2 regions of the Paraneptunicella aestuarii genome follow, and region 2 is predicted to be linked to the other one. Evidence: predicted binding sites of a transcription regulator. Region 2 holds the regulator's gene; the other holds the start of a gene.

Region 1 (5,787 bases), 2.1 Mb from region 2:
TTCCCGTTTCATTAATGTAGCTATAAGACATTAATTCACGGAATTACATCTCAGCTTCATGGCTAAAGAGATTTAATAATCTAAAAGAGATTAGAGAAAATTCTTTTTAAATCAGAGAGATTAATTATCTCTCGCCCCATAAAATGTTATTTCACAATAACCTACCATCAACTCACCGGGTAAAAGCACAGCCTCAAACCCAACGACCACCATCTATTTCATTAAACATGTAAGACTCAAATCAACGGTAAACAAAACTTCTCAAGAACTCTTCAAGATCATACCCATAAAGTATAGGCAACAGCGACAAACGCGAAGCCAGCAATAAGCCAAATACAATTTTTAACAAAATCGCCACATGAAATCGGTAACAATGAGTTTAATCCGGTAATGAAATTGTAAATTTATTGACCACGATTCAACCAATTCACAGACTGAACAGAAAACTGTAGCCAACATGTGAAAAGTGTCATCGATAAAGAAATAGAAATGAAAATACGGAATAAATTAATAGTAACTAATAAAGATAAATTTTAATTAGGATGATATATCAACAATATGAGATAAGTGTTTATATTATTTTCAGTTTTTTGAGTGTACAAATTTATCCTACTGATTTAATTTATGATGCTGTTTTATATTCCACATTTTTATAATAAATGTTAGATAATCCGCTGTTTTATTTGATTTTTCCTGCGATTACTCTAAGATTAGGAAAGTTTATAAATCGACCAACCTTCATTTAGGCCAGGTTTGGATTAGATTAACTAATGAATACCTTTAGTATATCTAGCTTGAAGCACGTAATTTTATAGATATACTGCGCGGCGTTTTCAACGCTGATTACATGTAAATTTCTCGTTTGCATGTATGAAAGTTAATCAGTTTGGTAGGCTGATTGTCTTTCTGGAAATATTTCCTTCAACACTTGTTGTTTTGCCCACACTAGCTGTGGGCTTTTTTTTGCCTTAAGCACATCCATTAGCTCAGCTCGTTTTCTTTTTGTTGGTAAAGACGTTTACAAATACGTCGCTATCTTTCTGCTGAAATTTAGAGAAAAACAACACACTTATTTAATTTTACAAATAAATAACATAGATTTAACAATGGTGACATTCATAACAAATCACTACAAATCAACACCGGACAAACCAAAATGTTGGAATGCTCTCTGTGTCGCAATTCTCCCTCTTGGCGTTCTCTGCAAAAATCCCTGCTGGATCAGGAAAGGCTCAATAACATCCTCAATCGTATCTTTAGCCTCACCAATGGCAGCAGCAAGATTATCCAAACCTACAGGCCCGCCAGTAAACTTCTCTAAAATAGCCAATAAGAGTTTCCTATCCATGTAGTCGAAGCCTTCTTTATCCACTTCTAATAAATCTAATGCGTCTGCGGCTACCGACAAGGAAATATCGCCCTTGGCTTTTACTTCCGCAAAGTCTCTGACCCTTCGTAACAAGCGATTGGCAATACGAGGCGTTCCTCTTGAACGTCGAGCTATCTCTAACGCACCTTCATCGCTCATAGTGATATTCAAGTACCCTGCCGAACGAGCAATAATGCTGGTTAAGTCCTTAACATTGTAAAACTCCAAGCGTTGTACAATACCAAAACGATCCCGAAGAGGAGAGGTTAAAGAACCAGCACGAGTCGTCGCACCAATCAACGTAAAAGGAGGTAAATCCAATTTGATAGAACGAGCTGCTGGCCCTTCCCCTATCATGATATCCAGTTGGTAATCTTCCATTGCAGGATATAGAATTTCTTCAACAACGGGGCTTAGGCGATGTATCTCGTCAATAAAAAGCACGTCATGCTCTTCCAGATTAGTCAACATGGCTGCCAAATCGCCGGCTTTTTCCAATACAGGGCCTGACGTTGTCTTTATGCCCACATCCAGTTCATTGGCAACAATATTGGCCAGTGTCGTTTTACCTAAACCCGGCGGGCCAAAAATCAGCAGATGATCGAGTGCATCACCTCGATTACGCGCAGCCTGAATGAATATTTCCATCTGATCCCGAACATGATCCTGCCCCACATACTCAGATAACATTTTCGGACGAATGGCGCGATCAATAACCTCTTCATCCTGTTTTACTTGGGGTTCAATAATTCTATCGGCTTCAATCATTCTTTATTCACACATTCACACAGTTAATTGCGAGAGATTACACTCTTTCTTTTTATATATCAGGCAATGCTTCTTAAGGCTTCACGGATCAGTTCTTCGCTACTCAGCTCTTCACGATAAACGCCTTTCACCATCTTGTCAGCCTGTGCCTGAGTATAGCCCAAGGCAATCAAGGCACTGATAGCATCAGATTTAGCACTCGCACTTGGCGGCTCCACAATCACATGAGTCGCACCTGCAACAGGTACACTAAAACTCATTGCTTGCCCAAATTCCAGGTTGCCCAAGCGGTCTTTCATTTCCACTAACAAGCGTTCAGCGGTTTTCTTGCCAACCCCCGGTAGTTTCACCAATGCGGTAACATCGCCTTCGTTGACTGCAACAATAAATTGCTGAGCCGACATTCCAGACAAAATGGTCAATGCCAGTTTGGGCCCCACACCATTCGCTTTAATCACTTCTCGAAATAACGCCCGTTCATCCTTATTGGCAAAACCAAAAAGCAGTTGTGCATCTTCCCGCACCACAAAATGTGTATAGATGTTGACTTCACATCCAGTTTCAGGAAGTTGATACAGGCTGGTCATAGGCATTTGAATTTCATAACCCACGCCCATCACATCAACCAGAACAAAAGGAGGTGTTTTTTCAACCAGGATTCCGCGGATCCGACCAATCATTATTCTTATTCCTCTTATTCCACACTTGACTGTATTTTTATACAGCATGATAGACAAAAACCGGTAGAACTGACAACCATAAAATGCATGTCCATATTAAACGAGAGCTAAAACGAGAGCTAAAATGAGAGTTAAATGGAGAATTTAACGAAGTCGCCCGCGCACCGTCTTACGTGCAACACCCGACATACGCAGTAAACTTTGTTGTGTATGGTTATGACAAAGCGCCACGGCCAAAGCATCAGCGGCATCAGCTTGCGGTGTTTTAGCCAGCTTGAGCAACTGCACAACCATGTGTTGTACCTGCGTTTTCTCTGCATTTCCCTTGCCCACAACCGATTGTTTGATCTGCCTTGCTGAATACTCAGCCACAGGTAAATCATGCTGGGTAGCCGCGACAATGGCAGCCCCTCGCGCCTGTCCAAGTTTTAAAGCAGAGTCGGGATTCTTGGCCATAAAAACCTGTTCAATCGCAAAGTAATCGGGCTGAAACTGAGTGATGATTTCACTGACGCCATTGAAGATTTGGTTCAAACGCATAGACAAATCATCAGCAGCAACCCGGATACAACCGCTGCCCAGGTACTCAGATTTCGCGCCAATTTGTCGGATCACACCATAACCAGTGATTCGTGAACCAGGATCAATACCGAGAATAATAGCCAATGAATTTCCCTAAGCTTTAATGAATGAACATGTTTACTGATGCATCAACACCAAGACTACATGAGAAATTGCCGAATCGCATTACGGTTTGTTTCTGATGATATTAACTGCAATGCCTGTTGCACACTGAGCCAGCGATAATCAAGGTGTTCAGTAAGTTGAATGGCGCAATGCTGGCTAATTTGCAGTAAGAAAACATATTCCGTGTTTTGAATACAATCAGGGGGATAACGGTGACGCCAATGAGGAAGAATTTCATACTGGTTGATGATCCCGGTATCCGTTAACTCAAAAAATGATTGCGGAATATCAACACCAATCTCTTCTTTGACTTCACGCACAGCAGCTTGCCTTGGTGCTTCGTTTTGCTCCAGACTCCCTGTCACCGATTGCCAAAAATCGGGATTGTCTTGCCGTTGTAAGGCCAGTATCTGCTTATTCTCGTCATAGATAACGACTAATACAGATTCTGGCCTTTTCAATGTCACAACAGGCACCTTACTCGTGCTTAAACGTTAAGTTATGCTTCCTCAGAGGAAGATTCTTTAACTGGCACAACGGTCTGAATCGCTAACTCTTGCAGCTGCTCAGGGTTCGCAAAACCAGGCGCACTGGTCAAAGGACAGGCTGCCGTGGTGGTTTTCGGGAAGGCCATAACATCACGAATCGATTCAGCTCCCGTCATCAACATAACCAGGCGATCCAATCCAAATGCCAAACCAGCATGCGGTGGCGCACCATATTTCAATGCATCCAACAAGAAGCCAAACTTGGATTTCGCTTCTTCTTCGTCAATGCCCAGCAATGAAAATACGGTCGCTTGCATATCTTGACGGTGAATACGAACAGAACCACCGCCTAATTCAACGCCGTTTAATACCATGTCATAGGCATCAGATAACGCTTCTTTTGGGTTAGCCGCCAACTCTTCAGGGCTTAAACCGCGTGGAGACGTGAACGGATGGTGCAACGCATAAAGGTTGCCATCGATCATTTCGAACATTGGGAAGTCTGTCACCCAAAGTGGTTTCCAGTCACCTTGCAATAATCCAAGGTCTTCACCCACTTTCAAGCGCAATGCCCCCATTGCTTCTGTCACGATTTGCCAGGTATCAGCGCCGAACAATAACAGGTCGCCTTCTTTAGCATTCACGCGATCCAGAAGCGCCTTGGCAACCTCTTCACCCAGGAATTTCAAAATAGGCGATTGCAAACCATCAATACCATTGTCTATCTGATTTACTTTCAGCCACGCTAAACCTTTAGCGCCATAAATACCGACAAACTTGGCGTAATCATCCAATTGCTTACGCGACAATTCTGCGCCACCAGGAACACAAATGACCGCGACACGTCCCTCAGCATCATTAGCCGGGCCAGAGAAAACCTTGAAATCAACCTCTTTTAAAATATCAGCAACGTCGACCAGTTCCATAGGATTACGCAAATCGGGCTTATCGCTACCGAAACGGCGCATCGCTTCTGAATAGGGCATTCTTGGGAACTCGCCCAAATCCACATTCAACATTTCCATAAACAAATTACGGATCATCTTTTCGGTAATCGCCATCACACCTTCAGCATCAAGGAATGTGGTTTCCAAATCGATCTGAGTAAATTCAGGCTGACGGTCAGCACGTAAGTCTTCATCACGGAAGCATTTAACGATCTGATAATAACGATCCATCCCCGCCATCATCAGCAATTGCTTAAACAACTGTGGAGACTGCGGCAATGCGAAGAATTGTCCTTTGTGAGTACGGCTTGGAACCAGATAATCACGCGCACCTTCAGGTGTCGCCTTGGTGAGAATTGGCGTTTCAATGTCCATGAAACCATTGTCATCAAGGAAACGACGCACGGCACTGGTGACTTTGGAACGGAATTTAATACGATCTGCCATTTCAGGACGGCGTAAATCCAGATAGCGGAATCTTAAACGCTGTTCTTCGCTATTTTCCTGATTAAAATCCAAAGGTAACGGCTCTGCACGGCTTAAAATTTCCAGCTCTTTACCTAAAATTTCAATGCCACCCGTCTTCATGCCTTTGTTGACCTGACCTTCCGGACGAGCTCTTACCAAGCCTTTAATAGAAACACAGAACTCTTGACGTAACGTGTTTGCTTTTTCAAAAACCTCGGGTAAATCAGGATCATAAACGACCTGAACAACACCTTCGCGGTCTCTTAGATCCAGAAAAATAACACCGCCCAAGTCTCGACGACGATTTACCCAACCGTAAAGACTAACCTCTTTACCTACATAAGACTCATCAATATTGCCGCAATAATCTGTGCGCATTC
Region 2 (5,787 bases):
TCAGCAAACTGCAATGCATAGTCAGGAATACGTCTTGGCATACCCGCTAAACCGATGAAGTGCATTGGGAAGAACAGGACGTTTACAGAGATCAAAGAGCACCAGAAATGCCATTTAGCCAAAGTTTCGTCATACATCTTACCCGTCCACTTAGGTAGCCAGTAGTAAGTCGCCGCCATAATGGAGAAGATAGCGCCTGTTACCAATACATAATGGAAGTGAGCCACTACGAAGTAAGTATCATGGTATTGGAAGTCAACCGGAGTAATCGCCAGCATCAAACCAGAGAAACCACCGATAGTGAACAATACGATGAAGGCCAAGGCAAACATCATTGGCATTTCAAATGAAATCGCGCCGCGCCACATGGTTGCAACCCAGTTGAATACTTTTACGCCCGTTGGGACAGAAATCAACATGGTTGCGATCATGAAGAACATTTCACCGAACAATGGCATACCAGTGGTAAACATGTGGTGAGCCCAAACGATGAATGACAACAATGCAATTGAGGCCGTTGCGTAAACCATTGATGCATAACCAAACAGCTTCTTACGAGAGAACGTAGGAACGATTTGAGAAATAACACCAAAAGCTGGCAAGATCATGATGTACACCTCTGGATGACCGAAGAACCAGAAAATATGCTGGAACATAACCGGGTCACCACCACCAGCAGCGTCAAAGAAGCTGGTTCCGAAGTATTTATCAGTCAATACCATGGTCACTGCGCCGGCTAATACTGGCATTACCGCAATCAACAAGAATGCAGTGATCAACCATGTCCAGACAAACAGTGGCATTTTCATCAATGTCATGCCAGGGGCACGCATGTTGAAAATAGTAACGATAACGTTGATAGCACCCATGATAGAACTCGCACCCATAATATGAACCGAGAACACAAACAGCGCTGTTGAATCATTACTATACGTTGTGGACAAAGGTGCATAGAAAGTCCAACCGAAGTTAGGACCACCACCTTCAAGGAACAAAGAAGCAATCAAAACTGAAAATGCGAATGGCAAGATCCAGAAGCTCCAGTTGTTCATTCGAGGCAAAGCCATATCTGGCGCGCCAATCATTAGTGGCACCATCCAGTTAGCAAGCCCGGTGAAAGCCGGCATTACCGCACCAAAAACCATGATCAGACCATGAACGGTGGTCATCTGGTTAAAGAAGTTTGGTTCTACAATTTGCAAACCCGGTTGGAATAGCTCGGCACGAATAACCATTGCCATTGCGCCGCCAACCAAAAACATGATGAATGCGAACCATAGGTACATAGTACCGATGTCTTTATGGTTCGTAGTATAGAGCCAACGCTTAATACCCGTTGGCGCATGATGATGGTGATCATCGTGATGTAAATCTTCAACTACAGTACTCATTGCCAACCTCTCTTAATTGCCATTAATGACAGCGTTAACGTCTTTCGCTTGAACGGTATCACCAGTGCTGTTACCCCAAGCATTACGTTCATAAGTGATAACTGCAGCCAATTCTTTCAACGACAATTGTTTCGCAAAAGAAGGCATCGCAGTACCCGAAACGCCGTTTACAACAACGTCGATATGTTTTGGCATATCATGCAATGCAATTTGGCTACCTTTAAGAGCAGGGAACACCCCAGGCAAACCTTCACCATTAGGCATATGACAAGCTGCGCATGCTGATTGATAAACCCGTTCACCAACCGACATCAACTCATCCATGCTCATATTCATGGCAAGTAGTTTTTGTTCTTCTTCTTTAGCTTTCTTCTGAATTGCTTCTTGCTCAGAAATCCATGCTTCATATTCAGCAGGCTCTTTAGCAACAACAACGACAGGCATGAAACCATGATCTTTACCGCACAACTCAGCACATTGACCACGATAAATACCTGGTTGGTTTACCTTGGTCCACGCTTCATTAATAAAGCCAGGGTTAGCATCTTTCTTAACCGCGAAGTCAGGAACCCACCATGAATGGATAACATCGTCAGAGGTCATCAAGAAACGAACTTTCTTACCTGTAGGAATAACCAAAGGACGATCAACCTCTAACAGGTAGTTCTCGCCTTTATCGAATTTATTATGAATTTGTTCACGTTGTGTGGCCAACACAGAGTAATACTCTACGTCGTTATCCATATATTTATAATGCCACTTCCACTGAGAACCGGTTACCAGAATCGACACATCAGGAGCTGAAGTGTCTTCCATAGCGATTAGGGTTTTCGCAGCGGGAATCGCCATGAAAATCAAAATCACAAAAGGAGCCACAGTCCATGCAATTTCCACTTTTACACTTTCATGAAAAGTCGCAGGCTTTACACCTAGAGACTTACGATGAAAAATTGTGGAATAAAGCATGACGCCGAATACGGCAACACCGATAAGCGCACATATAATTAAAATGGTCATATGTAAGTCATAGACCTGTGCACTGATGTCTGTCACACCCTCTCTTAGGTTTAACTGGTAAGCATCAGGGTGTGAATCACCCGCAGCCATAACCGGAAAGATAAGCAAGCTGGTTACTGCAGCTAGCAAGGTGGTTATTATTTTATGCACCAGAGCTTTCCTCCATCTATTAAAAAGCAGTCTTAATTAAAAAGCAGTTGCGCTGACCGTCGAAGCCTTCTCAGGTCAAATTTATTCTAATTTGTTAAACAAATTGTTTCGTAATGTAATCAAGGTGTTAATAAATGGCAAGAAATAAACAATTCCGATGCAAAAATTCCCCAACATGAATTTTTTATTACAACACTTGCAGTAACACCACGGTTACTAAACGTCTCCTGCGCTTTTATTTAGTGACTCTTAACAGCGAGGTGAACCTCAAAAAGTGACTAAAAAGCATGCAAAACGATGCCTAAAGCTGCAAGGACGCCAATGGTGAGTATTTTTGGCGCTCAGATCAAGTCTCAAGTTAATATATTGCGCATTTAAAGTGATTAAAATTACAAAAAAGATCCATTTGGAGCAACTTTTAGGCAAATAAGAAGGAGAGCGGCAATAAATGGTGCAAAGAAGAAAATCGCCTTATGCTAAAAATCGACGGCTTCAAAACCCTTTATTTTAGAGGGATATAAAAAACAAAAAAGATTCAACGCTAATTAGCAATGAAAAAATGATGAGTGCGATAGGCGTAAAAGCAAAAGAAAATGGCAAGGATAATGGTGGTTTTTTCAACCTGGGCTTACCGCTCTAAAAATAACAATAAGCCCAGAACAAAAAATGTAAAAAAAGCGTTACATCATAGAATTGTTGCGAACTACACCCACAGCCAAGCCTTCAATTTCGAAAGGTTGAGAAGTTAAATCCACCTTAATAGGGCTGAAATCCGCATTCTCGGCATGCAAGATAACCTGACTACCGTTACGCTCAATACGCTTAACGGTCACATCATCTTCAACTCTCGCCACAACAACCTGACCATTACGCACATCTTTGGTTCGATGCACCGCAAGCAAATCACCATCCATAATGCCGATATCCTTCATACTCTCGCCATAAACGCGCAATAAATAATCGGCATGGGGATGGAAGAAATTAGGATCAACCTGATAGTGAGATTCAATATGCTCTTGCGCCAGAATGGGTTCACCAGCAGCAACTCGTCCAATCAATGGCAAGCCTTCCTCCTCAGCCGGTTCGTCCAATGGCACATTTAATTTAATGCCTCGAGACGTACCTGGTAATACTTCGATTACCCCTTTTCTTGCCAACGCTTTCAAATGCTCTTCTGCCGCATTGGCGGAACGAAAGCCTAACTGTCGTGCTATTTCGGCACGAGTGGGCGGCATTCCAGTGTCTGAAATGGTGTGCTTAATCAGTTCTAATACTTGCTCTTGACGTGGAGTTAGTGGACGCATAAACAGCCTGTTATTCCATACAGTTTTACTGGTAGTATATACAGCAAAAAAAATATTACAAACCTAAAATTTCCCTTTCTTCAGATATGCAACGTAAGAAGTCGTTTTATTGTTAAAGCGATTAAGCATTGTTACAAATCAAGGCATGCCCCAAATTGAGGCAAATTAGGGAAAAAACGCAATCATCATGCTATTATCCCGCCACTTCATAACACAGGTTCTCTTGAATGTTGGATTTCCGAAACATACTGTTAAAAATAATCAAGTACCCGACACGTTGGCTGCTCACATCAAGCTACACGCCGAATGATATAGAAGGCGAGCTGGGGATATCTAAAGATAAGCCGATTATTTACCTGTTAAAAACGCACTCAGCGACGGATCTGATAGCGCTGGAAATGACGACCGAAAGATTGGGCTTACCCAATCCTTTCAAAAAAATCGAGATAGCCGGGCAAGAACACCCTGCAACACTTTTTGTCGAGCGACCTCGTTCACTCTTCAGTAATAAACGCAAAGTGACAGACATTGCTCGTAGCAGCACAGAAATGTTTAAACTGCACCGTGAAGACAAAGATTTAGACATTCAAATTGTCCCGGTTTCCATTTTTTGGGGTCGCGAACCCGGCAAAGCCAGCAAAAGCTGGACAGATCTTCTCACCGATCGCAGTTCCCCAGGCTGGTTCCGTAAATTCTTTATTATCCTGTTCCTCGGACGTGACAATATTGTCGGCTTTAGCCGCGCAGTTTCTTCTCGTGAAATGACCAATCTGAAAGAATCAGATACCGACGAACAACTGGCACACAAACTTATCCGCTTGGCACGCACCCACTTTTTCCGTCGTCAGCAGTCTATCACTGGCCCCAGCATGTTGCAGAGAGCCCAGCTGTTCAACGGTGTATTGGGCGCAGATGCGGTTAAAAATGCCATCAACGACGAAGCCAAAAGCAAAAATATCTCTTTGGAAAAAGCCAAGGAACAAGCGCAAAAATACATTGAAGAGATTGCCGCTGACCGTAATTCCACGGCCATTCGTTTGGCATACCGCTTACTCACCAAAGTCTGGAACAAGATTTATAACGGCATAAATGTCGAACATGCCGAGAAAGTGCGCGAACTTGCGCAAAATGGACATGAAATCATTTATGTTCCCTGCCATCGAAGCCACATGGATTATCTGCTACTAACCTATGTCATCTACAATGAAGGACTAATGACGCCGTACATTGCCGCAGGTATTAATCTTAACTTCTGGCCTATTGGCGGATTATTCCGAAAAGGCGGCGCTTTTTTTATTCGCCGCTCTTTTAAAGGCAACAAACTGTATACAGCAGTGTTCAGAGAATATCTGGAGCAGCTTTTCGCTCGTGGTTACGCAGTGAAATACTATGCTGAAGGCGGCAGAAGCCGCACCGGCAGACTGCTCCCACCTAAAACAGGTATGTTAGCCATGACGGTTCAAGCGCTATTAAAAGGCATTAACCGTCCCATCAGCATAGTGCCTGTTTATATTGGCTATGAGCACGTTATGGAAGTCGGCAGTTACCTTAAAGAACTGAAAGGCAGCACCAAACAGAAAGAATCCTTTTTCCAGATCTTTTCCGCTATTCGCAACCTGAAGAATTATGGTCATGGCTACCTGAATTTTGGGCAACCTATCCATTTGTCTCAATATCTGGATGAAAATGCCCCAAGTTGGCGCGAAGACAGAAGTAAAGCCGAGCAAGGTAAGAAACCAAGCTGGTTAACCCCAACCGTGAATCAACTCGGTGTGGACATACTGGAACGTATCAATAGTGCGTCAGCGATCAACGGAATGACTTTGGCTTCACTATGCTTGTTATGCGCCAAGAAGCACACGCTAGCGAAAGAAGAGTTGCTGTTCAGCATGCAAACACTACTGGATTTGCAACATATGGCTCCG

The links. Region 2 encodes LexA, which represses DNA repair genes until DNA is damaged. Its sites were predicted from a motif close to TACTGTATNNNNATACAGTA; they were not measured.
Region 1: a site for LexA is predicted at 2,845-2,864, ahead of ruvA (Holliday junction branch migration protein RuvA). Genes of this name have one in related genera too.

Annotation. Positions count from the first base shown of each region.
Region 1 is NZ_CP074570.1:2,928,960-2,934,746, forward strand. Features, by position in the region: gene ruvB (Holliday junction branch migration DNA helicase RuvB) at 1,130-2,137, opposite strand; gene ruvA (Holliday junction branch migration protein RuvA) at 2,197-2,817, opposite strand; gene ruvC (crossover junction endodeoxyribonuclease RuvC) at 2,962-3,483, opposite strand; gene nudB (dihydroneopterin triphosphate diphosphatase) at 3,540-3,971, opposite strand; gene aspS (aspartate--tRNA ligase) at 4,004-5,785, opposite strand.
Region 2 is NZ_CP074570.1:79,489-85,275, reverse strand. Features, by position in the region: gene ctaD (cytochrome c oxidase subunit I) at 1-1,391, opposite strand, end outside; gene coxB (cytochrome c oxidase subunit II) at 1,404-2,498, opposite strand; gene lexA (transcriptional repressor LexA) at 3,239-3,862, opposite strand; gene plsB (glycerol-3-phosphate 1-O-acyltransferase PlsB) at 4,090-5,787, shown strand, end outside.